DNA from 4 places in the Aureimonas mangrovi genome. Region 4 is predicted to be linked to each of the others. Evidence: predicted binding sites of a transcription regulator. Region 4 holds the regulator's gene; each other region holds the start of a gene.

Region 1 (7,248 bases), 280 kb from region 4:
CATCGTCGCGCTTCAACGACATCCTCCAGGATCGCGGCGGCGCGTTCATCCCGCCGATCGGCGAGAAGGACCACTCCTGGGCCGCGACACCGCTGTCACCCGCCGTCTTCTCCAAGGAGGAGCAGACCTGTCTCGCCACCGGCATCTACTTCGAGGCGCGCGGCGAGGTGTCGCGCGGCCAGGAAGCGGTCGCGCAGGTGATCCTGAACCGGGTGCGCGCACCATCCTATCCGGACACGATCTGCGGCGTCGTCTACCAGAACCGCCACATGCGCAATCGCTGCCAGTTCTCCTTCGCCTGCGACGGCATCCCCGACCGCATCACCAACAAGGCAGCCTACGCCAAGGCCGAACGTATCGCGCTGGCGACCACAAAGGGCGAAATCTGGCTTCCCGAAGTCGGCTCGGCCACGCATTACCATGCGACCTATGTGCGCCCGCGCTGGGCCCGCGCGATGGAGCGCGTCGACAAGATCGGGCTGCACGTCTTCTACCGCACCTTCGGCGGCGGCTGGAACTGACGCTCGGCTGCAGTACATGACTTGACGCGGGCGGTGCCGATGCGCCGCCCGCTCTCGTATTTCCGGAGCGTGCGATGAGCGAAAAGGGCGAGGACCATCAGTGGGCCGAGCGCCGCGCGAGCCTCGATGAGAAGCTCGGCGTGCACAGGGCGCGGCGGGAAGTGGAGACGCGGGCGCAGGCCCAGCGTGTCGGTGGCATGCGCGGAATGGCCGAAGGCCTCAAGATCGCCAGCGAATTCGTCTCGGGAATCGCCGTCGGTGCGCTTCTGGGCTACGGCATCGACTATTTCGCCGGAACCGGGCCCTTCGGCCTCATCATCTTCCTGCTTCTCGGTTTTGCCGCAGGAGTTCTGAACGTGGTTCGCTCCCAGTCGGGCCAGCGCGGGCCACACAGCGCCGATAAGGTCGAAAACGAGGGCGATTCATCGCCTTGAAGGTGTTGCGAAGCTGGTTTCGGGACGCTAAGGGAGTGGCGCCCGGCAAAGGGCACCCAGCATGAGGACCTGACGTTTGGCGACCGATCCGCTCTACCAGTTTCAGATTTCACGGCTTGTTCCGATCGAAGTCGGGGGCGTCGATCTCTCCTTCACCAATTCTTCGCTGTTCATGGTTGCGACCGTCGCGGCGACAACCGCGTTCCTCTACTGGTCGACCCGCGGGCGCGGCCTCGTGCCGAACCGCTCACAGTCGGTTTCCGAGCTCGCCTACGAGTTTATCGCCAAGATGCTCCGAGACGGCGCAGGGTCGGACGGGATGCGGTTCTTCCCCTTCGTCTTCTCGCTCTTTCTCTTCATTCTCGTCGCCAACCTCTTCGGAATGTTCCCGTATTTCTTTACGGTGACGAGCCATATCATCGTGACTTTCGCGCTCGCGATGCTGGTGATCGGCACGGTTGTGGTTTACGGCATCTACCATCACGGGCTCGGCTGGTTCCGCATCTTCATCCCGTCCGGCGTGCCGGCTGCCGTGGTGCCCTTCGTCTCGCTGATCGAGGTGATCTCGTTCCTCTCGCGCCCAGTGTCGCTGTCGGTTCGTCTCTTTGCCAACATGCTGGCGGGCCACATCACGCTCAAGGTCTTCGCGGGCTTCATCATCTCGCTCGGCAGTCTCGGTGCGCTCGGCATTTTCGGTGCCGTCCTGCCGCTGATCATGACGATCGCGATCACCGCGCTCGAATTTCTGGTCTCGTTCCTCCAAGCCTACGTCTTCGCGGTTCTGACCTGCATGTATCTCAATGATGCGCTGCACGTGCATCACTGATCTTCCGCACCGCGCGGCCTGAGGCTGCGTGACTATCCCGCACGATCCCATTGAAGGAGTTTGACATGGAAGCGGACGCTGCACGTTACATTGGCGCTGGCCTGGCCTGTTTCGGCATGGCCGGTACGGCTCTGGCCCTCGGCAACATCTTCTCGAGCTTCCTGACGGGCGCCCTGCGCAATCCGTCGGCTGCCGACGGTCAGTTCGGCCGCCTCGTCTTCGGCTTCGCCGTGACCGAGGCTCTCGGCATCTTCTCGCTGCTGATCGCGCTGCTCCTCCTCTTCGTCTGATCGAAGTCGAGAAAGAGGATCGTGTTTCCGGCCGCCCGTTCGGGGCGGCCGGTCAGTTTCGCCGGAGTGACAGATGTTTGTCCGTGACGCGCAAGCGCAGACAAGTGAGCCGGACGTCGGCGGGGCGCACACCCTGACTGATTCACCGACACCGCCGACCGCGGAAGCCATCGGGCTTCACGAGGAGGAGGTGGGCGGATTCCCGCCGCTGGAGAGCGAATTCTTCGCATCCCAGCTTCTCTGGCTCGCAATCACCTTCGGCCTTCTCTACTGGGTGATGTCGAAGACGCTGGTTCCGCGTCTGTCCGGCATCATCGAGAACCGTCAGGACCGGATCGCGCTCGACATCGACGCCGCAGAGCGCATGCGCGCCGACGCGGACGCCGCTCAGGCTGCATACGAGCAGGATTTGGCGGAGGCGCGCGAGCGCTCTCACAAGATCGCGTCGGACGCGCGCGACGCGGCCAAGGCGGAGGCGGAAGCCGAGCGCAAGAGATCGGAGGCCGAACTTGACGCCAGGCTCGAAGCCGCGCAGGTGAGGATCGGCGAGATCAAGGCGAAGGCTCTGGCCGACGTCGACGCGATCGCCGAGGAGACTGCCGAGGCGATCCTCAACGAACTCACCGGACTGAACGTCACGCGCGAGGAAGTCGCCGCCGCCGTTCGAGAGACCGGAATGGGCCAGGAGGCGCGTCATGCTTGAGGATTCCAGTTTCTGGGCCCTTGTCGGCCTCATTCTCTTCCTCGCGCTGATCGCCTATCTCGGTGCGCCGAAGATGATCGCCAAGTCGCTCGACGGGCGTGCGGAGCGCATTCGCCGCGAGCTGGACGAGGCGCGCGACCTGAAGGAAGAAGCCAAGCAGCAGCTTGCCGAGTATCAGCGCCGGCGCCGTGAAGCGGAGGCCGAAGCACGCGAGATCGTCGCAGGAGCCGAGCGGGAGGCCAAGGCAATTCTCGACGAGGCACGCAGCAAGAGCCACGATTACATCGAGCGCCGCACGCGCTCGGCTGAGATGAAGATCGCCCAGGCCGAGAACGATGCCATCGCGGAAGTTCGCGCTTCTGCCGTCAATCTCGCGATCGATGCGGCAACGCGGGTGATCTCGCAAAAGGATGCGGGCGCCGACCCGGCGATGACGCAGAAGTCGATCGAGGAGATCCGCCGCCGCCTGAACTAGGCTTCGGTCGATACCCTGATCAATGAGAGCGCCGGTCCAGAGGGCCGGCGTTTTGCGTTTTGCGTCGGAGTAAGGGCGGGCTGGGGTGAGGCGCTGCGGCACGGCCAACCCCAACGGCCGAGGCTTCGGAAGCAGGTACGGCGTTTTGTTCTCCCGCGTCCACCACGATCAGCCGATGGCATCGGGTTCGAGGCAGCCGACGATCGGTCAGATCAGGAGGGGCTCTTCCTGGCGAATGGGCCGGAAGCTCATGCGGTGGAAGGGGCAAGGGCCATGCCGCAGCAGTGCCTCGAGATGCGGCGGCGTCGCATAGCCCATGTGGCGACTGAACCCATAGTTCGGAAAGCGCGCGCAGAGCCGCGTCATGATCCGGTCTCGCGCGACCTTGGCGACGATCGAGGCCGCCGCAATCGACAGCGAGCGCGCATCGCCTCCGACGATGGCCGAGCCCTCGCGCAGGAGCGGTGAGGGGACGTCGCGGCCGTCGATCAGGACATGGCAGGGGCGCGTGCCGAGACCGCGCGCGGCTCGCACCATCGCCAGCAGCGTCGCTTGCCGGATGTTCAGAGTGTCGATCTCGATCGCGCTCGCGGAGGCGATCGAGACGCTTGCCCAGCGCAGGATCTCCGGGAACAGCCGTTCGCGGTCCGCCGCATCGAGTTTCTTCGAATCGTTCAGCCCATCAGGCACGTTGAGTGGGTCGAGGATAGCCGCTGCCGTCACCACCGGCCCGGCGAGGGGGCCGCGTCCGGCCTCGTCCACCCCCGCGACGATGCGTGCGCCCCGCGCCCGGCGCTCATCCTCAAGCGAAAAGTCAGGTACAGTCGTTGCGGCAGGCGCGCGACGAGCGCGAGCGGTCGACGAATTGCGCGGAGAATCGGGTCGAAGGAAAGCCATGGTGCGGCGAGGCTCCTCCATCGCCCGATTCTCCGCAAGCCTTTCCCGCCGATGAAGCGGGAAAGGCGGCACCGGCCGCGTCGAGGAACGCGGACGGCGATCGGCATGCCGGTCTTCTCAAAGCAGTGCCAGCTGGACGCCAGCCCCCTTCGGAGCCGTGAAAAGGTCGGTGCGCAGAGCGGTGCGTCGTTCGTTCAGGCCGAGACGGCGAGCGGCGAGTTCAAAGCGTCGCCGGATTTGCATGGCGTACGGGCCCGTGCCGCGCATGCGCTTGCCCCATTCGGCGTCGTAGTCCTTGCCGTCCCGCATCGAGCGCAGGAGTGAGAGCACGTGCCGGTAGCGATCCGGGTAATGCTGCAGGAGCCAGTCCTTGAAGATCGGCGAAACCTCCAGCGGCAGGCGCAGCAGCACATAGCCCGCCTCGCGGGTGCCGGCTTCGCGCGCAGCCTCCAGAAGTCGCTCGATCTCGCTGTCCGTCAGCCCGGGGATGATCGGCGCCGTCATCACCATCGTCGGTACGCCCGCCTCGCTGAGTGCCTTCACAGCCTCCAGCCGCCGCGTCGGCGTGGCGGCGCGCGGCTCCATCGTGCGGGCGAGCCGCCGATCGAGCGTCGTCACCGACATGGCCACCTTCGCGAGGCCCCTGGACGCCATGCGCGACAGGATGTCGATGTCACGCATGACAAGCGCCGACTTCGTCACGATGCCGACCGGGTGGTTCGCGGCCTCCAGCACCTCGAGGATCTCGCGCATGATGCCGTAGCGCTTTTCGATGGGCTGGTAGGGGTCGGTGTTGGTACCGATCGCGATCGTGCGGACCTCGTAGCCGGGCTTGGAAAGCTCGGCCTCGAGGAGCGATGCCGCGCCCGGCTTTGCGAAGAGCTTCGATTCGAAATCGACGCCCGGCGACAGGCCCATATAGGCATGTGTGGGGCGGGCGAAGCAGTAGACGCAGCCGTGTTCGCAGCCGCGATAGGGGTTGATCGAGCGGTCGAAGGAAATGTCCGGAGAGGTATTGCGGGTGATGATCGTGCGTGGCCGCTCGACCTGAACGTCGGTCTTGAAGGCCGGTAGGTCTTCCAGCGAACTCCAGCCGTCGTCAAAGCTGGAGCGGGCGAAGGGTTCGAAACGCCCGCTCGGATTGATGCCGGCACCGCGCCCGCGCCTTCGCGCGGGGTCGATCCGTGTCCGCGCCAGCATCCGATTGGCGATCTCGACTCCATCGCTCTGCGCAAAGGCCGCGCGATCCGCTGCCATGATCTCCTGCATCAGAGGCACTCCCTCGGTGTGTTAACGAAGTCCTAACGCCGGAGGGAGAACAATACAAGAACAAAAGGGTTCCGTGGCGCAGCGCTGGCCTCGCTTGTTCCGTTGCGTTATCGAGGGACATGGTCAGCGCTTTTCTGGAAATGCGGGACAATGACGCCGCCGCGCTCGGCATGACGCTGGCATCGCTCGTGCCCGGCGCCGTGGAAGGCGTACTGCGCGAAGTCGTCATACTCGATGCCGGCATGGGAGCCGATGTGAGAGCCGTCGCCGAACACGCGGGCTGCGTGGTGCGCCCCGTCGACGAGCTCGAGGGGGCGCTCCACGGTGCAAAAGGGGAGTGGGTGCTTCTTCTGGAACCCGGTGCGACCCTGATGCCGGGCTGGGCCGAGGCTTTGGGGACGACGGTCGCGGCCGCTGGCGATGCATGCCGCCTCACGAACGAGGATCGTTCCCTCATCGCGCGGCTGTCGGACATGACGGCCCGAAAACGGCCGTGGCGGCTCGGCCTCGTGATGCGTCGGCGGGTCCTGTGCGATCGTGCGCGCTCGGGCCGCGTCAGTCTCGTCGAATTGACCAGAGCCGTCCGCGCCGGTCCCGTGCCAGCACTGATCCGGCCTGCGAGAAGACCGGCGGCGGGTCTTTAGGCCGACCGACCGCCCCTTCGCAGATGCTCGTCGAGGCGCGGCATGATCTCGACGAAGTTGCAGGGCCGATGACGATAGTCGAGCTGGTCCTTGAGGATATGGGCCCACGCATCGCGGCAGGCGCCGGGCGAGCCCGGCAGCACGAACACGAAGGTTGCGCGTAGGACGCCGGCCGTTGCGCGGGACTGGATGGTCGAGGCGCCGATCGTCTCGAACGAGATGCGATGGAAGATCGCGGAGAAGCCATCCATGCGCTTCTCGAAGAGTGGCTCCAAGGCTTCGGGCGTCACGTCTCGGCCGGTGAAGCCGGTGCCGCCGGTGGTGATGACGACATCCACCGCCGGATCGTCGGCCCAGCCGTTCACGGCGTCACGGATCGCCTCCACGTCGTCGGCCACGATGCGGCGTTCCGCCACCCGATGGCCGGCTTCCGTCAAAAGGCTTTCCAGCGTGTCGCCGGAGCGATCGTCGGCGGCCGTGCGCGTATCGGATACCGTCAGAACCGCGATGGAAAGCGGCAGGAAATCACGATCGCTCATCACCTGGCCTTGCGTTGCCGCAGGTCGTCGCAACGACCCACCATTGCGGGAAGGTGCGGGCGAGGGCACCCGCTGCCTCATCGGCCTCCTCCATCGTCTGGAAGAGGCCGAACACGGTGGCGCCGGAGCCGGACATCCGCGACAATGCCGCGCCACTCGTCGTGAGGGCCGCGAGCGCTTCGCCGATGGCGGGAGCGATGGACAAAGCTGGCTGCGTCAAATCGTTTCGGCAGCTGCGAAGGTAGCCGACAAGCGCTTCGGCGTCCCGGAACCCATCGCCGGGTAGAGCCGCCGGCAAAGCGTTGTTGCGGTCCATGAGGCCTGCGAAGACTGCGCGCGTTTCCACAGGAACGCCGGGATTGACGAGGACGACCGGCATCCGTCCGAAGGCGGCGACGGGCTCGACCATCTCGCCGATCCCACTGACTCGTGCGGCGAAGCCATCGAGGCACATCGGCACGTCGGCGCCAAGGGTCACCGCCTCCCGGGCGACGGCGTCGCGCAGATGCGGGTGATCGGCGAGAAGGATGGACAAAAGCGCTGCTGCATCGGCTGAGCCGCCACCGACGCCGGAGGCGACGGGCAGCCGTTTTTCGAGGTGGATCGCGAGCGGCGGGATCGTATCACCGGCTTGTTCGGCGATCCGCCTC
Region 2 (7,248 bases), 180 kb from region 4:
GCGGCCCCACGCAGACCGGTGCTGCACGTATGGCGGGGATGGCGGCCCTGCGCGGTGGGGCCGGGCTCGTCACGGTGCTTTCGCCCCCTTCCGCAACCCTCGTCAATGCGTCGCATCTGACGGCCGTGATGCTAAAGCGCTGTGCCGACACCGGTGAACTCGCAACGCTCTTGAAGGACGAGAGGCTGGGGACCTTCGTGCTCGGGCCCGGCTTCGGCGATCTCGCTCGTGCCTCCGCTTTCGCGCTGGCAATCCTGGGCCGGAAACGCCGGTTGGTACTCGACGCCGACGGAATCACGGCCTTCGCCGAGGAGCCCGACGCGCTTTTCGCGGCAGCGCGCAGCGAGGGGCCGGAATTGGTGCTGACGCCTCATGCGGGCGAGTTCAAGCGCCTGTTCCCGGACCTTGCCGATGAGCCATCCAAGATCGAGAAGGCGCGGGCGGCGGCGCGGCGCGCCGATGCAACCATCATCCTGAAGGGCTCCGATACCGTCATCGCCAGCCCTGACGGCCGGGCGTCGATCGACGCGAACGGCACGCCGGCCTTGGCGACAGCGGGTTCGGGCGACGTTCTGGCCGGGCTCGTCGCGGCGCAGCTCGCCAACGGCGTGCCCCCATTCGAGGCGGCCTGCGCCGGAGTCTGGGTCCACGGGGAAGCGGCGAAGGCCTTCGGCATCGGGCTGATCGCCGAGGATCTGCCCGACCTCGTGCCGCAAGCCCTCGCCAGGCTGCACGCCGGGTAGGCGACAACTTGGACCGTCAGGTCAGGCGCTGTGCCAGCGCCATCGCCGCGTGCGGCGCGCGCACTTTTCCTTCGTGAATGAAATAGGCGAAGACGTCCCGCGATCGCTTCTCTGCGGGCGCGTCCGGCGCCGCCAGCGGCAGATCGCCAGGCGTCTCACCGGCGGCGAGCGTCTTCAGCCGTCCGGCCCATTGATCCAGTTCGTCGGAAGGGTAGGCGGTCTCGATCTCGTCCCGTCCCTTCTGCAAACGCAGATAGACGAAGTCGGCCGTGACATCGGCAATCTCCGGGTAGGTCTCGTGTTCGGCGTAGACGATCGCGACGCCGTGCCGGCGCGCCAGCGAGACGAAATCCTGCGACACGAAGGAGGGATTGCGCACCTCGACGGCATGGTGAAGGGCGAGACCGTCGGTCTTCGCCGGCAGGAGCGCGAGGAAAGCGCCGAAATCGTCCGGATCGAACTGCTTGGTCGGCGCGAACTGCCACACGATCGGCCCGAGCCGGTCGCCGAGTTCGGCGAGGCCCGAGCCGATGAAGCGCTCGACCGATTCGCCGGCTTCCGCCAGCACTTTGCGGTTGGTCGAGAAGCGCGAGGCTTTGAGCGCGAAGACGAACCCGTCCGGCACTTCCGCCGCCCACTTGGCGAAGGTTTCCGGCGTTTGCGTGCGATAGTAGGTGCCGTTCACCTCGATGGTCGAAAGCTGGCGCGAGGCATATTCGAGCTGGCGCTTCTTGGCCAATCCCTTCGGGTAGAAGCTCTTGTCCCATGGCTCGAACGTCCAGCCGCCGATCCCGGTTCGGATGTCACCGCTCATTCCGCGGCCTCCGCGTGACGGCCCGGGCGTCGTTGCAGGAGTTCTGCAAGGAAGCGTCCCGTGTGCGAACGCTCCACCTTCGCAATGGCCTCCGGCGTACCTGTCGCGACGATTTCGCCGCCGCCGTCGCCGCCCTCCGGACCGATGTCGATCACATGGTCGGCCGTCTTGATAACCTCGAGATTGTGCTCGATGATAACGACCGTGTTGCCCTGATCGACGAGCGAATGCAGCACCTCGAGGAGCTTGGCCACGTCGTGGAAATGCAGGCCCGTCGTCGGTTCGTCGAGGATATAGAGCGTGCGCCCCGTCGCGCGGCGTGACAGCTCCTTGGCAAGCTTGACGCGCTGCGCCTCGCCGCCCGACAACGTCGTCGCCTGCTGGCCGACCTTGATGTAGCCGAGGCCGACCTCCTTCAGCGTCGCCAGCTTGTCCCGGATCGAAGGCACAGCAGCGAAGAACTCGACGCCTTCCTCGACCGTCATGTCGAGGACATCGGCGATCGACTTCTCCTTGAACGTCACCTCCAGCGTCTCGCGATTGTAGCGTTTGCCGTGGCACACGTCACACGTCACGTAGACGTCCGGCAGGAAGTGCATCTCGATCTTGATGACGCCGTCGCCCTGGCAGGCCTCGCAGCGCCCGCCTTTCACGTTGAAGGAGAAGCGCCCGGGCTGATAGCCGCGCGCCTTCGCCTCCGGCAGCCCGGCGAACCAGTCGCGGATCGGCGTGAAGGCGCCGGTGTAGGTGGCCGGATTGGAACGCGGCGTGCGCCCGATAGGCGACTGGTCGATGTCGATCACCTTGTCGAGGAGTTCCAGCCCCTCGATCCGGTCGTGATCCGCCGGCACGTCCCGCGCACCGGAGATGCGCCGGGCAGCTGCCTTGAACAGCGTCTCGATAAGGAAGGTCGACTTTCCGCCGCCGGACACGCCCGTCACGCAGGTCATCAGCCCCATCGGAATTTCGGCCGAGGCGTTCTTGAGATTGTTGCCGCGCGCGCCAACGACCTTGATCGCTTTTCCCTTGGTGGCCTTGCGCCGCTTGGTCGGCACCGGCACGCCGAGATCGCCCGAGAGATAGCGCCCCGTCAGCGAGGCCGGGTTCGCCATGATCTCTGCCGGCGTGCCCGCCGCGATGACCTGCCCGCCGTGGACACCCGCGGCGGGGCCGATATCGACGACGTGGTCGGCCGAGAGGATCGCGTCCTCGTCGTGCTCGACGACGATCACCGTGTTGCCGATGTCGCGCAGGTGCTTGAGCGTGACGAGCAGCCTCTCATTGTCGCGCTGGTGAAGGCCGATGGAGGGCTCGTCGAGGACGTAGAGGACGCCTGTCAGCCCGGAGCCGATCTGCGAGGCGAGACGGATGCGCTGCGATTCACCGCCCGACAACGTGCCGGACGAGCGCGAAAGCGTCAGATAATCGAGCCCGACATCGTTCAGGAAGCGCAGGCGCTCGCGGATTTCCTTGAGGATGCGCGCGGCGATCTCGTTCTGCTTGGCCGTCAAGTGCTCGGGCAGCGTCTCGGCCCAGGCGACGGCCTTGCGGATCGACAGTTCGGTTACCTCGCCGACATGCCGGCCGTCGATCTTCACCGCCAGCGCCTCTGGTTTCAAGCGGTATCCTTTGCAGGCCGGGCAGGGCGTCGCCGACATGTAGCGCTCGATCTCCTCGCGCGACCACGCCGAATCGGTCTCGCGGTATCGCCGGGCAAGGTTGGGAACGATGCCCTCGAAGTTCTTGGTCGTCTTGTAGGAGCGAAGCCCGTCATTGTAGCGGAATTCGATCTTGGTGCGGCCGGTGCCGTTCAGGATGGCGTCCTGAGCGGCGGCAGGCAGTTCCGACCACTTGTCGGTCTGCTTGAAACCGTATTCGCGCCCGAGCGCCTCGAGCGTCTGCGCGTAATAGGGCGAGGTGGACTTCGCCCAGGGCGCGATCGCGCCACCCTTCAACGTGCGGTTCTCGTCCGGCACGATGAGCTTCGGGTCGACCGACTGCTGCGCGCCGAGCCCGTCGCAGGTCGAACATGCGCCGAACGGATTGTTGAAGGAGAACAGCCGCGGCTCGATCTCGGGGATCGTGAAGCCAGAGACCGGACAGGCGAACTTCTCCGAGAAGAGCAGGCGCTCGTGCGTGTCGTTGAGAGACTTGTTGGCGCCGCCACCGCCGGCAACGGCCGAGGCCGCGAGCGGCTTGTCGACGAACTCGGCCACGGCCAGCCCTTCGGCCAGGCGGAGCGCGGTCTCGATCGAATCGGCCAGGCGCGTGCCGAGATCGTCTCGAACGACCACGCGATCGACAACCACGTCGATGTCGTGCTTGTATTTCTTGTCGAGCGTCGGCGCGTCCGCGATCTCGTAGAGCTGCCCGTCGATCTTGACGCGCTGGAAGCCCTTCTTCTGGAACTCGGCAAGCTCCTTGCGATACTCGCCCTTGCGGCCGCGCACGACTGGCGCGAGGATCATCAGCCGCGTGCCTTCCTCAAGCGCCAGCACGCGATCGACCATCTGGCTGACGGTCTGGCTTTCGATCGGAAGGCCGGTGGCGGGCGAATAGGGAACGCCGACGCGCGCGAAGAGAAGGCGCAGATAGTCGTAGATCTCGGTGACTGTGCCGACCGTCGAGCGCGGGTTCTTCGACGTGGTCTTCTGCTCGATCGAAATGGCGGGCGACAGGCCGTCGATCTGATCGACATCCGGCTTCTGCGTCATCTCCAGGAACTGGCGCGCATAGGCCGAGAGGCTTTCGACATAACGCCGCTGGCCCTCGGCGTAGATCGTGTCGAAGGCGAGCGAGGATTTGCCGGAGCCGGACAGGCCCGTCATCACGATCAGGCTGTCCCTCGGCAGGTCGAGGTCAACGTTCTTCAAATTGTGCTCGCGCGCACCGCGCACCGAGATGATGTTCTTCATGGAGCCTGCCGCTCAGCTGGTGATATCCCCGCGAACCGCACCGACCGGACGTCGATGCAGCACCGGTTCGAAACGACGCTTGACCGAAAGCGTTCGATGTTCTCTTTATGTTCTTAAAGCCAAGATCTAACGCGTTCAAGGAGACATGCGGGTGTTCGAACAGAGAATGACGCTTCTTACGCTCGGCGTGGCCGATGTGGGAAGAGCGAGGGCGTTTTACGAGGCGCTGGGCTGGCGTGCCTCGAGCGTCAGCCAGAGCGGAATAGCCTTCTTCAGCCTCGGCGGGACCGGACTGGCGCTTTATCCGCAGGACGAATTGTCGCGTGACACGGGCCTCGATACGCCAATGCCGGGTGGCGTAACGCACGCCTACAACACGCGCTCGCGCGATAAAGTCGAGACGTTGCTCGCCGAGGCTCTGGCGGCTGGCGGCAGGCTTTTGAAGGGGGCGAACGAGACGGAGTGGGGCGGCTATGTCGCCTATTTCGCCGACTTGGACGGTCATCCGTGGGAGATTGCCTACGCGCCGATGTTCGTGCCCGCCGTAGACGGCACGATCGAATTTCCGGAATAGACGGGGAAAGCTCGGGCAGGCGCTTCCATCGGGGCATGCTCGCCCATAGGTTCGCGCGACATTTCAAAGGGCGCAGGAGACAGCACCATGGCAGGCAGCGTGAACAAGGTCATCCTCGTCGGCAATCTCGGGGCCGACCCGGAAGTTCGCCGGCTGAACTCGGGCGACGCGGTGGTCAACCTGCGCATTGCGACTTCGGAGAGCTGGCGCGACCGCGCGTCCGGCGAGCGGCGCGAGCGCACCGAGTGGCATAACGTCGTCATCTTCAACGAGAACCTCGTGAAGGTGGCCGAGCAGTACCTGAAGAAGGGCTCGAAGGTTTACATCGAGGGTCAGTTGCAGACCCGCTCCTGGGACGACCAGTCTGGCCAGAAGCGCTACACGACGGAAGTGGTGCTCCAACGCTTCCGGGGCGAGCTCCAGATGCTGGACGGACGTGGCGAGGGCGGCGGCTCGTTCGAGGGCGGTTCGAGCGGCGGTGGCGGTTACGAGCGCGGTGGCGGCGGTGGTCGCTCCGGCGGGGGCGGCTACGGCGGTGGATCGTCGGACCGCGGCGGCGGTTATGGTGGCGGTTCGTCCGACCGTGGCGGCGGCGGTGGTGGTCGCGGCGGCGATCTCGACGACGAAATTCCGTTCTGATCCGTGATGCGGCGCGCTCGTTCAGGCGCGCCGGAAGCGACAGATCGCATTCGGCATCGGCCCGGGATCGTCTCGATCTCCGGGTCGATTTCGTTATCGGAGGGTCCGCGCCCCGTGTGAGACAGCGATCAGCTTCGGTTTGACGCGATCAGTTCCGCCGCGCCATCGGCGACGAACTGCACGGCCAGCGCTGCGAGAATCACGCCGAGGAGACGCGTGATCACCGCGCGGCCGGTGCGGCCCATCAGCTTGTCGAGACGATCGGCGACGAGCAAAAAGCCGAATGTCGCCAGCATCACGACGGCGATGACGGCCACCAGCGCGCCTTGTCCGGCAAAGCCGGGCAGGGAGCCCGACAGGAGGATCACGGCCGCGATGGCGCCCGGCCCGGCCATCAGCGGGATCGCCATCGGGAAGGCGGCGACATCGGCGTGATCCGACGTTCCCGCACCGTCCTCCACCGCCGCTTCGGCGCTCTTGCCCTTCCGCTCCTGCCGCTTCTCGAAGACCAGCTCGAAGGCGATGGTGAAGAGGAACAGGCCGCCGGCGACTCGAAAGGCGCCGAGCGTGATGCCCAGCGATTCGAGGATCGCAAGGCCGGCCAGCGCGAAGACGAGGAGGATCACGAATGCGATGATCGAAGCCTGAAGCGCTATGCGCCGACGCGCAGTCGCGCTCGCGCCCGGCGTCAAAGCCAGGAAGAGTGGACAGAGGCCCAGCGGATCGATGATGACGAAGAGCGTCACGAAGCCGTTCAGGAGCAGTTCGGTCATCGCGTCATCGCCCCCTGCATGTTCACCGCCCTTGGCGTCCCGGTCTCGATCGCCACCGCCACGATAGCCCCTCGCGACAGGCGTTGTGCGAAGAGCGCTACGGCTCCTTCATGCGGCAGGGAGCAAGCGCGCCGCAACCCTTGCGCTTCCGACTTTCAGGTTCCATACCCCTGACTGACGCAAAAGCATCCGGAAGAGCCTCTTGGCCGACGAAGACGACAAGCGACCGACCCCCGAGCGCCCGACGGGCATCGAGCCGGTTTCCATCATCGAAGAAATGCAGCGGTCCTATCTCGATTACGCCATGAGCGTGATCGTCAGCCGCGCCCTGCCGGACGTGCGCGATGGGCTGAAGCCGGTGCATCGCCGCGTGCTCTTCGCGATGAACGAGATGGGGCTGGCCTGGAACCGGCCGTTCCGCAAGTCGGCCGGCGTCGTCGGCGAAGTGATGGGCAAGTACCATCCGCACGGCGACAGTTCGATCTACGAGGCGCTGGTGCGCATGGCGCAGGATTGGTCGCTGCGCGCGCCGCTCATCAACGGGCAGGGCAATTTCGGTTCGATCGACGGCGATCCGCCGGCGGCCATGCGCTACACCGAGTGCCGCCTGCAGAAGGTCTCCGAAGCGCTGCTGGACGACATCGACAAGGAGACTGTCGACTTCCAGGACAATTACGACGGACGCGAGCGCGAGCCGGTCGTTCTGCCGGCCCGCGTGCCGAACCTTCTCGTCAACGGCTCGGGCGGCATTGCCGTCGGCATGGCGACGAACATTCCGCCCCACAATCTC
Region 3 (7,248 bases), 300 kb from region 4:
TCCGCGACGAGCGTCGGCAGAACTCGGAAGAGCACGGGATCGCGCGCCCCGAGCAGTTTGGCGTGGCGCATGGCGCGGCGCATGATCCGGCGCAGCACATAGCCGCGGCCCTCGTTCGAGGGCAAAACGCCGTCCGCGATCAGGAAGGCCGTCGAACGCAGATGGTCGGCGATCACCCGATGGCTGGCCAGCGCGTCGCCCTCGGCGCGCGAGCCGACCGCTTCCTCGACCGAAGCGATCAGACGCCGGAAGAGGTCCGTCTCGTAGTTCGAGGTCACGCCCTGCAGGATCGCGGCCATGCGCTCGAGGCCCATGCCGGTGTCGATCGACGGGCGCGGCAGATCAAGCCGCTCGTCGGCCGAGATCTGCTCGTACTGCATGAAGACGAGGTTCCAGAACTCGAGGAACCGGTCACCGTCCTCGTCGGGCGATCCCGGAGGACCACCGAAGACGCCCTCGCCCTGGTCGTAGAAGATCTCAGAGCATGGACCACAGGGGCCCGTCTCTCCCATCGACCAGAAATTATCCGAGGTCGGGATGCGGATGATGCGCTCGTCCGAAAAACCCGCGATCGACTTCCACAGACGCGCCGCCTCGTCGTCTTCGGAATAGACGGTGACGAGGAGGCGGCTCTTGTCGAGGCCGAATTCCTTCGTGACCAGATTCCAGGCGAGGCTGATCGCCTCTTCCTTGAAATAGTCGCCGAACGAGAAATTCCCGAGCATCTCGAAGAAGGTGTGGTGCCGGGCGGTGTAGCCGACATTGTCGAGATCGTTGTGCTTGCCACCCGCGCGCACGACCTTCTGGGCCGTCGTCGCGCGGCTGTAGGGGCGCTTCTCGATGCCGGTGAAGACGTTCTTGAACTGCACCATGCCGGCGTTCGTGAACATCAGCGTCGGATCGTTGCGCGGCACCAGCGGCGATGAGGCGACTTTCTCGTGCCCGTTCTTCGCAAAATACTGAAGAAACGCCGAGCGGATCTCGTTCACGCCGTTCATGCCAGGACCTTCATACGCGCAAGGGATGCGGGAAGATGCCGGACGGTCAAGCCGCGCCGGCACCGGCGAGGCTTGTAACGCTCCGCCCCTGGACTGTCCATCACGACGCGGAGCCGCGCCGGCGGCCCTCCTCGCGGATCAGTCCTCCAGCGGGTCTGGGCCGCTCTGGTCGAGAAGCTGCTCGGCGATCAGCCCGGCATTCTGGCGGATCGAGGTCTCGATCTCGTTCGCCACGTCGGGGTTGTCGCGCAGGAACTGCTTGGCGTTCTCGCGGCCCTGCCCGAGCCGCTGCGAGCTGTAGGAGAACCACGCGCCCGACTTCTCGACGATGCCGGACTTCACGCCGAGATCGATGAGTTCGCCCGTCTTTGAGACGCCCTCGCCGTACATGATATCGAATTCGACCTGCTTGAAGGGCGGCGCCAGCTTGTTCTTGACCACCTTCACGCGGGTCTGGTTGCCCGTCACCTCCTCACGGTCCTTGATCGCGCCGATGCGGCGGATGTCGAGGCGCACCGAGGAGTAGAACTTGAGCGCATTGCCGCCGGTCGTCGTCTCCGGATTGCCGAACATAACGCCGATCTTCATGCGGATCTGGTTGATGAAGATGACCATGCACTTGGAGCGCGAGATCGAACCGGTCAGCTTGCGCAGCGCCTGGCTCATCAGGCGGGCCTGCATGCCGGGCAACGAGTCGCCCATCTCGCCCTCGATCTCGGCGCGCGGCGTCAGCGCGGCGACCGAATCGACGACGAGGACGTCGATCGCGCCAGAGCGCACCAGCGTATCGACGATCTCCAGCGCCTGCTCGCCCGTGTCAGGCTGCGAGATCAGGAGGTCTTCGAGATTGACGCCGAGCTTGCGGGCATAGACCGGATCAAGCGCATGTTCCGCATCGACGAAGGCGCAGATGCCGCCGGCCTTCTGGGCCTCGGCGACGGTGTGCAGCGCAAGCGTCGTCTTGCCCGAGCTTTCCGGTCCGTAGATCTCGACGATCCGCCCCTTGGGCAGGCCGCCGATGCCGAGTGCGATGTCGAGCCCGAGCGAGCCGGTCGACACCGTTTCGATGTCGAGCTTCTCGGTCGCGCCGAGGCGCATGATCGAGCCTTTCCCGAAGGCGCGCTCGATCTGCGAAAGCGCTGCGTCGAGGGCTTTTGTCTTGTCCAACGAACTGTCCTCAACGAGACGGAGAGTACTCTGTGCCATGGGGCAGGCTCCTTATTTCACGCGGGACTGAATGGCGCAATCACACCTCGGATAGATGGCATGTACCCTTTTTGTTCCACTTCGGCAAGAGATGTTCCCTTATTGTTCTCGATTAGCATGACTGATTTGCGCGGCGGCCGGTGAGCGGAATTGCCAAGAAAGAGTAAACGCCCGAATCGCTGCGCTCGCATGCCGGCGTCCAGCGCCCCCGCAGGCGGCCCGCCTCGGATGCTACTCGTCGAGCATGTCCTTCACCGCCACCGCAAGCTCTCGCAGCGAGAAAGGCTTGGCGAGGAAGCCGAACTTCTCTCCCTCCGGCAGGTTCTTGGCGAACGCGTCCTCGGCGTAACCGGAGACGAAGATGAACTTCAGATCGGGCCGCGTCTTGCGCATCTCGCGCAGGAGCGAGGGGCCATCCATCTCGGGCATCACCACGTCCGAGACGACGAGATCGATCTGCCCGCCCAGCTCGGCCATCACGTCCAGCGCCTCGACGCCCGAAGAGGCCTCGTGGACCTCGTAGCCGCGCATCTTCAGGGCGCGCACATTGCCCGCGCGCACGTGATCCTCGTCCTCGACGAGCAGGATAGAGGCCGTGCCGGACAGGTCGATCTTGGCCGAGGAGGCGGAGACGGCCGCTGCTGGGATCTCGCGCGCCGGCGCGCTCTCGGCCGGAACGTGGCGCGGCAGAAAGATGCGGAAGGTCGTGCCCTGTCCAAGCGTCGAATCGACGAAGATGAAGCCGCCCGACTGCTTGACGATGCCGTAGACCATCGAGAGGCCGAGGCCGGTGCCCTTGCCGATCTCCTTGGTGGTGAAGAACGGCTCGAAGATGCGCTCGGCGACATCCGCCGGCATGCCGGTTCCCGTGTCCGCCACCTCGACGAGCACGTAGTCCCCCTCGCCGAGTTCCCCGTAGGGCAGACCGGCCGCCTCGGTGGCGGGCACGTTGCGCGTGGAGATGGTGATCGTGCCGCCCTCGACCATCGCGTCGCGTGCATTCTGCACGAGATTGGTGATCACCTGCTCGAACTGGCCGATATCGGCCATAACGGGCCACAGGTCGCGGCCGTGGTGACGCTCGAGCTTCACAAGGTCGCCGACGATCCGCTTCAGGAGAAGATGCATGTCGGCGACGACGTCCGTCAGGCTCAGCATCTTCGGGCGCATGGTCTGGCGGCGCGAGTAGGCCAGCAACTGGCGCACCAGCGAGGCGGCGCGGTTGGCGCTCTGCTTGATCAGAAGAAGGTCCTGGAAGGACGGATCACCCGAGCGGTGATTGAGAAGGAGGAAATCCACCGAGGCGGTGATGATCGTCAGGACGTTGTTGAAGTCGTGCGCGATGCCGCCCGCAAGATTGCCGATCGCCTGCATGCGCTGGGCCTTGGCGAACTGCTCCTCAAGCGCCCGCTGGTCGGTGAAGTCGACGCCGTAGAGGATCACACTGTCGCCCGAGCCGTCCGTCAGGTCGGAAACGGCGCTGAAGTAGAGGCGCACCGAACGTGCGCTCTCACCCGCGAGGTCGACGTCAATGGACGGAATACCCGCCTGCCCGCGCCCGGCAGCCGAAAGCGACTGGCGGATCGGATCCCGGCTGTCGTCGCGCACCGCGTCCTGCAGCGCGACCGACCCGCCCGCCGCCGCCTCGCCGAAGAGCCGCGCGAAGGCCGCGTTGGCGCGGGTCGCTCGACCGTTTTCGTCAAGCGCGGCAATGGCCATGGGCGAAGAGTTGAAGAATCGCGTGAAGCGCAACTCGGCCGCTTCGAGACTGCGGGCGCCGTCCGCTTCCATCGCGCGGTTGAGGACGAGCGTGCGCGTGGGGCCGGGTGCACCGTCAGCGGTCGCCGTATCCTGGCGCAGCAGCCGGACAGGGAAGCGCTGGCCGCTCGTCTTGACGAAGTCGATGTCGAAGACCTGCGTACGCGGCGCGCCCTCCGCCGGGCGGCCGACGGCCGCAGCTTCCGAGCCGGCGAGGTCTTCGAGCGACAACGCGCCCGGCTTGAAGGAGGCGAGATCGACGCCGAGCCAGCTCGCCAGCGTTGCGTTCATATAGGTGAGGCGGCCGTCCTCGGACGCGGCAAAGAAGCCGGCGGGCGCATGGTCGAGATAGTCGATCGCGTGCTGGAGATCCTGGAAGAAACTCTCCTGCTCGCGCCGCTCGGGCGAGATGTCGGTGAGCTGCCAGATGCGCAGGTCGCCGTTCACACCGCCCTTGAGGGGCCGTACGGAGGCGCGATACCAACGAGGGGCGGGATCGCCGCCGCCGGCCAGCGGGCGCGAAAGGCGGAACTCCTCCTGCCCCGCCCCGCCCTCGCGCGCGAGATTGGCCAGCCTGTAAAGCGCTTCGGATGCTTCCGGCTCTCGCGCCAGAAGGCGCTCGAGCGTGCGCACGTCCCCGGCCGTGGCGGCGCCCGTCACCGCCCCATACGCGGCATTGGCGTAGATGATGCGCCCCTTGCGGTCGGTCACGATGGTGCCGTCCGGCAGGCCGTCCATGAAGCCGCGCGCGATGGCATCGTCGGCGCGGCGCGGCGCGAGCTGCACGAGGCCCAGCGCCAGGCCGAACATCGCGATGATGCCGACGATGGCGAGGAAGCCGAAGATCGTCAGGAGCGCGAGCGGCCCGTAGGCATGGCCGAACAGGGCGAGCGTCGCCGAGAAGACGAAGAGGAAGCCGCCGAGGAAGATCAGCCGTCGCATGCCGCCGGCGCGTGCGCCGCGATCGATCAGGGCGCCTTCTCCCGGCACCGGGGTCTCTGCAGGCTCGCGGGCTGGGCTCTGGGCGGGCATCTCGATGGTCATCGTTCCTGCGTGAACTGAAGGCCTCTGGAAGCCCGGTTTGCATCGCCTCCCGCGGCCGCACAAGATCGCCGCGCGCGCGACTCGGAGCCCTGCCCGGTTTGCGCCCGGCAGCTTCGTCCGACATGATGGCAAAGTCCATAGAGGGCGAAACTGACGCCGCCCTTGAAGCCCGGCGCGCGAAAAGCCATGAACGCGGTCCATGAATTTCGATCTTTGCGGCGAGCGCTTTCGATTCGCCTCCGAGGCATAGCAGGAGAGCTATCAGATGCAAGACTGGTTGGCCGGCATCGTGGGTGAAGGCGCGGCGCCGATCGTGTCCTTTATCCTGGCCGCCGTCATCGTGCTCGCCGTCGTGGTCATTGTGCTCGGCCTGATGCGCCGCATGATGGGCGGGCGCATCGGCATCGGCGGCTCTCAGGCACCGAGGCTCGCGATCGTCGACGTGACCGGCGTCGACCAGCGCCGCAAGCTGGTGCTGGTGCGCCGCGACGGGGTGGAACACCTCCTCCTGATCGGCGGCCAGAACGACCTCGTTGTCGAGGCCCATATCGGCCGGGCGCCGCCGCAGCCGCGCGGCGCACGCGTGGAGCCGGGTTTCGCGCAGCCGCCCCGTCCAGCACAGGCACCGGCACCCGCACCGGCCAGCGCTCCGATTCCCGTCGCGGCGGCCGCCGCGACGCAGCGTCCGCGCACCGTGGAGCGGACGCCTGAGCCGACGGTCGATATGCACGGCCCTGTGGCGTCCGCTCGCGGGCCACAGAATGCCAAACAGGACACTAGGAACGAAGACGCCTCCGTGCGCATGCGCGAAGAGCCTCGTCTCCCGGTCGCCCCGAAGGTAGAGCCGGTCGTTTCGGCGGAAGCGCGCACTGCGAACGTTGTGCCGCCCGTCGCAGCCCCCGCGGCGGCCCCTTCCCGGCCGCAGCCGTCATCGGCCCCGGCCAGGACACCCGAGCCGGCCGACATCCCGCCCGCTCCGCCGGCCCCTTCGTCGCCATTGGCTGCGAGTTCCTCCGCGCCGCAGGCGCCTGAACAGTCAGCACGCCCTTCGGCTCCCTCCATTGCCCCCCAGCCGCGCCCTGCGCCGCCGATGACCGCGCCCCTGCCGCGCGCGACGCCGGTTCTTCCAGCGGCCGAGCTCGCCGCCGAGCGCGTGCCGCCCCAGCGCCCGGCCCCGACCATCGAACCTCCAGTCGTCGCACCTCCGGCCTCCCGGGCCAGCTCGGTCGCTCCACCGGTTTCGTCCCCGGCCGCTCCTGCGGCCCCCCCGCCCGGTGAGCGCTCCGCGCCGTTCCCGCCCTTCGTGCAGCGTCAGCCCGCACGCGCAGAACCGCAGGCACCCCGCGTACCAGCTCCGGCCCCGCCTGCGCCTACGCTGCCGGTGCCCGAGGTGGCCCCGCCCGCAGAGCGCCAACCCTTGAGCGTGCGCAGCTTTGCCTCGACCATCCAGAACCGGCCGGCACCGGCTCCCACCGAACCGGTGCGCCGCGAGCCGGAGGTCGCAAAGCCGGTCCCCAGCGCGCCTTCCTCCGAGCCCGCTCGCAAGGAGCCGACGCTTGACGACGATCTCGGCGATCTTCTGGAGAAGGAGTTTTCGAGCTCCGACGATCTGAAGGCATCCGAGCCGTCCCGCGACGCTCCTTCGCCGTCCCGCGGGCGCAAGGACGCCGGCCTGTCGCTCGAGGAAGAGATGGAGCAGCTCCTGCGCGATTTCTCCACGCAGACCGGCGACCGCCGCTGACGCACTGCACCGGGGCGCCGTCAGCGCGCCCGCTTCCGTCGATCAGGCCCGCAAGTCACACGTGATCTGCGGGCCTGCTGCGTTGTGGAAGAGCCTGGCTGAAGCGCCGTCAGCCCTGGCGCTCGGGAACGCCGAGAACGAGGCCGTCGAGCGCCTCGCTCACGCGGATCTGGCACGACAGGCGCGAGCCCGCCCGCACGTCGTAGGCGAAGTCCAGCATGTCCTCCTCCATCTCGGAGGGTGCCGGCAGAGCCGCGCGCCAGGCCTCGTCCACATAGACATGACAAGTGGCGCAGGCGCAGGCTCCGCCGCAATCGGCGTCGATGCCCGGCACGTCGTTGCGCACCGCGTTCTCCATCGCCGTGGTGCCGTTGGCGGCGTCGATCTCGTAGCGCTCGCCGCCCGTCGTCTGGAAGATGATCCTGGTCATGGCGCTGGCTTTGGCTGCAGCGCGTGCGACTGTCAACGTGCGAAAACAGGTGCCGCGGGCGCTTCATCGCG
Region 4 (7,248 bases):
CAGCTTCTGGCCGGCGTCTTCGATACGGAGCCCGGTTTCGACAATCCGCCGATCAACTACGGCTCCAACAGCTTCCTCTTCTACGACGTGAACGAGATCGTGCCGGCACGTGACCGGCCGCTCGACGAGGTGCGTGACGAGGTCGTCGCCGACTGGAAGGAAGACGAGGCGCAGCGCCTTCTCGAGGAGCGCGCCAACGCTCTGCGCGAGCGTGTCGAGGGAGGCGAGGCCCTGGAAGCGGTCGCAGAAGCGGAAGGTCTCGAAGTGCAGCTCGCCGCCGCGATCACACGGTCCACGGGCATGGGCCCGCTCGGCGAGGCTGCGCTCCGCACGGCCTTCTCGGGCCCGTCCGGTCTCATCGCGGTCGCACCGTCGGCCGCCCCCGGCGGTTGGACGCTCCTGCGCGTCGACGAGGTGGCGCCGCCCGCCGACCCGATGTCGAGCGTGCCGCAGGGTCAGGACACGCAGCTCATCGGCGCCCTGCGCAACGACATTCTTCAGTCTTATGTCGAGCTCCTGCAGCAGGAGATCCCCGTGAGCTACAATGCGGCTGCCGTGCAGGCCGCGCAGGGCCAACTCCCGTGACGCAGGATATGAAGCCCTTCCTGGCACGCGTCGCGGCGGGCGAGGCGCTGTCGCGCGCCGATTCGGCCGCCGCCTTCGCGGTGATGATGTCGGGCGAGGCGACGCCGTCGCAGATCGGCGGCTTCCTCATGGCGCTGCGCGTGCGCGGCGAGACGGTCGACGAGATCGCCGGCGCCGTCGACGTGATGCGTGCCAACATGGCGCGGGTCGAAGCCCCCGAAGGCGCCGTCGACATCGTCGGCACGGGCGGCGACCATGCGGGCACGCTGAACATCTCCACCTGCGCGGCGCTCGTCGTAGCCGGCTGCGGCGTCGTCGTCGCCAAGCACGGCAACCGTGCCCTTTCCTCGAAATCGGGCGCGGCAGACGTGCTGGCCGCGCTCGGCGTCGATGTCGACCTCAAGCCGCAGGCGATCTCGCGCGTCGTCGCCAAGGCGGGCCTCGCCTTCATGTTCGCGCCCACACACCATTCGGCCATGCGCTTCGTCGGTCCGAGCCGCGTCGAGCTCGGCACGCGCACGGTGTTCAACATCCTCGGCCCGCTCGCCAACCCCGCCAGCGTCGATCGTCTGCTCGTCGGTGTGTTCTCGTCCGAATGGGTCGTCCCGATCGCCGAGACGCTTCGCGCGCTCGGCGCGCGCCATGCTTGGGTGGTCCACGGCGACGGCCTCGACGAGATGACCGTCTGCGGGACGACCGAGGTCGCCGAGTTGAAGGACGGGCGCACCAAGACCTTCTCGATCGACGCTGCGGATTTCGGCCTTCCCCGTCGCGATATCGCCGAGATCAAAGGCGGCGATGCGGCCGCCAATGCGCAGGCCCTGCGGGACGTCCTCGCCGGTGCGGAAAGCGGCTATCGCGACATCGTGCTTCTGAACGCAGGCGGCGCCCTCGTCGTCGCCGGCGAAGCGGCCGACCTTGCCGAAGGCATCGCGATGGCGTCAAAGTCGATCGACAGCGGCGCAGCGCGCGCCGCGCTCGACCGCCTCGTTGCCGCAACGAAGGAAGAGGCAGGAACGGCCCGATGAGCGACATTCTCTCCCGGATCGAGGCCTACAAGCGCGAGGAGATCGCCGCAGCCAAGGCGATCCGCAGCCTCGCCGACCTCGAGCGCGCCGTCGTCACGCGTGACGCGCCGCGCGGCTTTCATGCCGCGCTCCGAAGGCGCGTGGCGAAGGGCGATTTCGCGCTGATCGCGGAAGTGAAGAAGGCGAGCCCCTCCAAGGGCCTGATCCGCGAGGATTTCGATCCGCCGGCGCTCGCCCGTGCCTACGAAACGGGCGGAGCGGCCTGCCTCAGCGTCCTGACCGACGCGCCGTCCTTTCAGGGCGAACCATCCTTCCTCACCGCCGCGCGCGACGCGACCGCCCTGCCCGCGCTGCGCAAGGATTTCATGTTCGACACCTATCAGGTCGCGGAAGCGCGCGCCTGGGGCGCGGACGCGATCCTCGTTATCATGGCGGCGGTTGACGACGCGCTGGCAGCTGACCTCGAGGCCAGCGCAAGCCATTACGGCCTCGATGTTCTGATCGAGGTTCACGACGAAGCCGAGATGGAGCGCGCCCTGCGCCTTGCTTCGCCGCTGATCGGCATCAACAACCGTGACCTGCGCAGCTTTAAGACAGATCTGGCCGTCAGCGAACGCCTCGTTCGCCTCGTTCCCGAAGGGCGGCTCGTCGTCGGCGAAAGCGGCATCAACACGGCTGCCGATTGCGCCCGCCTCTCACGTGCCGGTATCGACACGTTCCTCGTCGGGGAAAGCCTCATGCGCCAGAGCGACGTGACCGCCGCGACGCAGGCCCTTCTTCGCCGCGAGGCCGCATGAACGAGACGCGCCTCACCCATCTCGACGCCACCGGCGCCGCTTCGATGGTCGATGTCGGTGAGAAGGCGGAGACGGCGCGCGCGGCGACCGCCGAAGGCCTCGTTCTGATGCGGCCCGAGACGCTGGAGCTCATCCGCACGGGCCAGGCCGCAAAGGGTGATGTCGTCGCGATCGCCCGCATCGCCGGCATCATGGGTGCCAAGAAGACGTCTGAACTGATTCCTCTCTGCCATCCTCTGATGCTAGAGAAGGTCGGCGTCGAAATATCGATCGAACCGGCGCTTCCGGGCCTGCGCGTGAGCGCGACGGCCAAGGTCGGCGGCAAGACGGGGGTTGAGATGGAGGCCCTGACCGCCGTCTCAGTCGCGTGCCTCACCATCTACGACATGGCGAAAGCGGTGGACCGATCGATGGAAATCTCCGGCATCCGCCTCCTCCACAAAGCCGGCGGGCGCTCAGGAGAGTGGCGATACGGCGAGGGCTCGGTCTCGTGAGCCTTCTGCCGGTCGAGGACGCGCTCGAGCGGCTGCTTCGCGACGCGATTGCCATCGGCGGCACAGAAGAGCTGCCGCTTCGCGCGGCGGCGGGCCGCATCCTCGCTGAGACCGTCGTCGCGCACCGCACCCAGCCCGATTTCGACGCGTCGGCGATGGACGGATATGCCGTGCGCGCCGAGGACGTCCGCGTCGGCACGCCGCTTCGGCTGATTGGCGCTTCCGCTGCGGGCAACGCGTTCGAGAGACAGTTGGGCCCCGGCGAAGCCGTTCGCATTTTCACCGGCGCGCCGGTTCCCCCCGGCGCGAATGCAGTGCTCATTCAGGAAAACACCGCCCGGCCGGACGAGGCTTCGGTTATCCCGACGCAGCCGATCACGCAAGGAAGTCACATCCGCCCGGCCGGCAACGACTTCCGCGAAGGCGGAACGCTGGTCGAGGCCGGAACGCGGCTCGGTGCCGGCACCCTCGCGCTCGCAGCCAGCGGCGGGCATCCGAGCCTGACGGTCCTTCGCAGACCGCGCGTGGCGGTTCTGGCGACGGGCGACGAACTCGTCCCGCCCGGTGAGCCTGTCGGCCCCGCGCAGATCGTCGCCTCCAACACCTACGGCATCATGGCGCTCGCGGAGGCGAACGGCGCCGAGGTGATCGATCTCGGCATCGCGCCGGATAGGATGGACGCTTTGACGGCGCGCATCGACGAGGCCGTCCGGCAAGACGCAGACATCCTCGTGACGATCGGCGGGGCCTCGGTCGGGGACCACGATCTCGTCGCGCGCGCGCTGGAAGCATCCGGCGTTTCCCTCGACTTCTGGAAGGTCGCGATGCGGCCCGGAAAGCCATTGATGGCCGGGCGCCGCGGGCCGATGTGGGTCCTCGGGCTGCCGGGCAACCCGGCATCGAGCATGGTGACGGCGACGCTGTTCCTGCGCCCGCTCCTGCGCCGCCTCGCCGGCCTGGACGACGCTCCAGGCTTTCGCAAAGGCATCCTCGCCACCGACCTGCCGGCCAACGACCATCGCGCCGAGTTCATGCGTGCGAGGATCGAAAGCGGCGACGGCGAGAGGCCGACGATCCGTCCGCTCCCCCGGCAGGACTCCTCGCTCCTCTCCGTCTACGCCGGCGCCACGGCGCTCCTGCTGCGCCCAGCGAACGCGCAGGCAGCGCGCGCGGGAGACGAATGCAGCTATCTTCCACTCGACTGACGCTTGCGGAACACAAACAGAACAGATAGCTTTGTTCAGGTTTTGTTTTTGATTCGTCCGGGGCGCACGTATGCTGACGCGCAAGCAGCACGATCTCTTGATCTTCATCAACGATCGGCTGCAGGCGGCCGGCGTTCCGCCGTCCTTCGACGAAATGAAGGACGCTCTCGAATTGAAGTCGAAGAGCGGCATTCACCGGCTTATCACGGCTCTGGAGGAACGAGGCTTCATTCGCCGTCTTCCGAACCGGGCCCGCGCATTGGAAATTCTACGGTTGCCGGAGGGCGCGGCAGCCAAGGCTCCACCACGTCCGCAGGCTGGCTTCCGACCCAGCATCGTCGGTGGCTCTCGGGCTCCGGCCGTCGAGGAGGCCCGACCGACCCGGATCGCGGAGGCCGCGAACGACATCGTCAGTATCCCGGTGATGGGGCGCATCGCTGCCGGCGTTCCGATCTCGGCGATCCAGCACAACACACGCAGCGTTGCGCTGCCGCCCGACATGATCGGCCAGGGCGAACATTACGCACTCGACGTCGCGGGCGATTCGATGATCGAGGCCGGCATTCTGGACGGAGATACGGTGGTCATCCGCCGCGCGGATACAGCAAGCCCCGGTGACATCGTCGTCGCCCTCGTGGACGACGAAGAGGCGACGCTCAAGCGCTTCCGTCGCAAAGGCGATCGCATCGCGCTGGAGGCCGCGAACCCGGCCTATGAAACGCGTATCTTCGGCGCCGATCAGGTGAAGGTGCAGGGCCGCCTCGTCGGATTGATCCGCCGTTACTGAGCCGGGGCGCTGCCTGGCAGTTCTCGCCTGCCAAGCTATTCGGCCACGGCTGGCGTGGTCGCGTTGGCGACATCGCCCCTATCACCAGCATCGACATCGCTGGCGTCGACATTGCCGGCATTCGGGTTGCGCCAGTATTCCGGCCATGATGCAAGACGGTGGAGGTTCCACTCGTGCGGCTCGTCCGGAACCGCGCGACGAATCCGAAGTGCGCCATCGCTCGGCAGGCGGCCATCGAAGGCAAGCGAGCCGCTGGCGCGCAGAGTCCGCAGCGTCACCAGATGCGCGCCGGATCGGCATTGTGAGAGCCTGATCGCGCGCGCGACGATGGCGATGTCTGTCGTGTCACAGAGAAGCCCGGTCTTCTCGTAGTCTTCCGTCCAGCCGATCGAGAGGCCTGAGTGTGTGACGGCCCGGCACACGCCGTCCTCTCCACATGCGAAGGGCTGGAAGAGAGGATCGGGTCGGGCGCTCGGCGCAGCGGTGTCGCCCGACAATACCGCGAACCGCTCTTGCGGGAACGCCCTTTCCCACTGGTCGGCAACGAAGCGGTTCGGGCGCTCGCGCAAATGGTGCAACCGCCCTTCCGAATCGATCAGAGCGACCTGCTTTCCATCCTCGAAGACAAGGAGTTCCGGCGGCGGCGCTTTGCTGCTCGCCAGCCAGAGTCCAGCAACCGCGAGCGGCACGCAGACCCATCTCAGACGGCTCGCGAGAAAGCAGGCTGCCAGCAGCGCAGCTGTAAGGATGACCAGCGCGAGCGGCGAGATGATCCCGGTTGCATGGTCCGGAAAGCGTTCGGCCAGCCACCGCGCCATCTCGAACACGGCCGTCAGGCCGTATCCCATGAGCCTGAGTAGCGGTCCGTCAAGCCCGAAGGGCATGACCAACACCGAAACGAGCGCAAGCGGCATGATCCAGAACGAGAAGAGCGGCATCACAGCCACGTTGGCGATCAGGCTGCCGAGGGTTGCCGCCCGCTGAAAGTGGTAGGCGCCGTAAATGGCCGTCGCCGCGCCAGCGATGATGGCCGTCAGGGCCAACCCGCCGATGGCGAGGAGGATGCCGGCAAGAAGCCCGCGATCGCGGCGCGGGCGTTTGTCACCAGCCCGGCGCGCGCTCCACCAGCGTGTGATGGCGCCATACGCGCCGACGAGCGCGGCCGTCGCCGCGAAGGACATCTGGAAGCTCGCCGTGACCACCTGGTGCGGGTTGAGCGCCATGACGATGATGCCGGCGATGGCGACGTTTCGGAGCGTCAGCGCCGGCCTGTCGAGCATCACGGCGCCCAGCATGATGGCGAGCATGATGTAGGAGCGCAGCGTCGCGACGTTCTCGCCCGCGATCATGAGATACCCCGTCGCGACGAGGAAGGCGGCGGCCGCTGCGATTTTCTTGCCGGGCACGCGAAGCGCCATAGCCGGCCAGGCTGCGATAACCGCCCTGATGGACAGCATCGCGAAACCCGCCACCAGCGCCATGTGGAAGCCGGAGATAGACAGGACATGCGCAAGCCCCGTGATGCGGAGCCATTCGTTGATTTCGTCCGGGATCGCGGTGCGCGCCCCCGTAACCAGTGCTGCCGCGACCGCCCCTTCCGGCCCGCCGATCGCCGTGCGGATGCGCTCGGTCACCTCGACGCGCAGCGCTGCGATCCGCTGTGCGAGGTCGAGCGAGGCGGGCCGGGCCGCAGCCTCCGGCGCGCCGAGCGAGAAACCGTAGGCGCCGAGCCCTGAGAAAAAGGGCGTGAAGACGAAGTCGTGCGCACCGGGTATCGCCGGCCCCGGCGGCGGGCGCAGGCGCACGAGCCCCTCATAGATGCCGCCCACCGGTATCGGCTCATGTCGGCTGGAGACCACGATGCGCACACGCTCGGGCGGGCGCGACAGGACCGGGCGCTCGGTGGAAAGGACGTCGAGGACGTAGCGGTAGCGACCTCGTTCGTCCGCCTCACGCCAGACGACACGCCCTTCCAGGCGCACCGTCGCCTCGCCCGAAAAGATCGTGGTCTGCGCGCGCCCGACCTCCCATTCAGCAAGGCCGGCGCCTCCGAGGCCGCAAGCGAGAAGCAGGGCCAGGGCGCGAAGGCCGGATGGCATGCGCGGTGTCAGCACCACGGCGAGCGCGAGCGGAATGCCAACCAGTACGACGGCCCAACCCGGTCGCATATCGGCACCGTAGAAAAGCGCGATTCCCAGAATCAGGCCGAGCGGAACGAGGAAGAAGGCGGTGCGCCGCTCCGCTTCGACGGCGATCTGGACGGCGAACCAAGCTCGAAGGCGATAGCGATCCTGATCCCACGGCTGTCCGCGGGCGCCGGTCCATGTCGAGGCGGCGTCCCCAACGCCCATT

What was found. Region 4 encodes LexA, which represses DNA repair genes until DNA is damaged. Its sites were predicted from a motif close to TGTTCNNNNTGTGTTCNG; they were not measured.
Region 1: a site for LexA is predicted at 5,461-5,478, ahead of H1343_RS07080 (PA0069 family radical SAM protein). Genes of this name have one in related genera too.
Region 2: a site for LexA is predicted at 4,570-4,587, ahead of uvrA (excinuclease ABC subunit UvrA). Genes of this name have one in related genera too.
Region 3: a site for LexA is predicted at 2,297-2,314, ahead of recA (recombinase RecA). Genes of this name have one in related genera too.

Annotation. Positions count from the first base shown of each region.
Region 1 is NZ_CP059692.1:1,523,450-1,530,697, forward strand. Features, by position in the region: gene H1343_RS17190 (cell wall hydrolase) at 1-521, shown strand, start outside; gene H1343_RS07050 (AtpZ/AtpI family protein) at 596-955, shown strand; gene H1343_RS07055 (F0F1 ATP synthase subunit A) at 1,032-1,781, shown strand; gene H1343_RS07060 (F0F1 ATP synthase subunit C) at 1,847-2,071, shown strand; gene H1343_RS07065 (F0F1 ATP synthase subunit B) at 2,145-2,774, shown strand; gene H1343_RS07070 (F0F1 ATP synthase subunit B family protein) at 2,767-3,249, shown strand; gene H1343_RS07075 (ribonuclease HII) at 3,457-4,146, opposite strand; gene H1343_RS07080 (PA0069 family radical SAM protein) at 4,264-5,415, opposite strand; gene H1343_RS07085 (glycosyltransferase family protein) at 5,535-6,059, shown strand; gene moaB (molybdenum cofactor biosynthesis protein B) at 6,056-6,598, opposite strand; gene H1343_RS07095 (4-(cytidine 5'-diphospho)-2-C-methyl-D-erythritol kinase) at 6,585-7,248, opposite strand, start outside.
Region 2 is NZ_CP059692.1:1,984,193-1,991,440, reverse strand. Features, by position in the region: gene H1343_RS09535 (NAD(P)H-hydrate dehydratase) at 1-743, shown strand, start outside; gene H1343_RS09530 (DUF72 domain-containing protein) at 760-1,557, opposite strand; gene uvrA (excinuclease ABC subunit UvrA) at 1,554-4,472, opposite strand; gene H1343_RS09520 (VOC family protein) at 4,618-5,046, shown strand; gene ssb (single-stranded DNA-binding protein) at 5,134-5,685, shown strand; gene H1343_RS09510 (MarC family protein) at 5,814-6,458, opposite strand; gene gyrA (DNA gyrase subunit A) at 6,736-7,248, shown strand, end outside.
Region 3 is NZ_CP059692.1:2,103,392-2,110,639, forward strand. Features, by position in the region: gene alaS (alanine--tRNA ligase) at 1-998, opposite strand, end outside; gene recA (recombinase RecA) at 1,137-2,204, opposite strand; gene cckA (cell cycle histidine kinase CckA) at 2,436-4,994, opposite strand; gene H1343_RS10025 (flagellar biosynthetic protein FliO) at 5,272-6,747, shown strand; gene H1343_RS10030 (2Fe-2S iron-sulfur cluster-binding protein) at 6,857-7,177, opposite strand.
Region 4 is NZ_CP059692.1:1,801,066-1,808,313, reverse strand. Features, by position in the region: gene H1343_RS08535 (peptidyl-prolyl cis-trans isomerase) at 1-585, shown strand, start outside; gene trpD (anthranilate phosphoribosyltransferase) at 594-1,613, shown strand; gene trpC (indole-3-glycerol phosphate synthase TrpC) at 1,610-2,410, shown strand; gene moaC (cyclic pyranopterin monophosphate synthase MoaC) at 2,407-2,904, shown strand; gene H1343_RS08515 (molybdopterin molybdotransferase MoeA) at 2,901-4,109, shown strand; gene lexA (transcriptional repressor LexA) at 4,180-4,896, shown strand; gene H1343_RS08505 (ComEC/Rec2 family competence protein) at 4,932-7,247, opposite strand.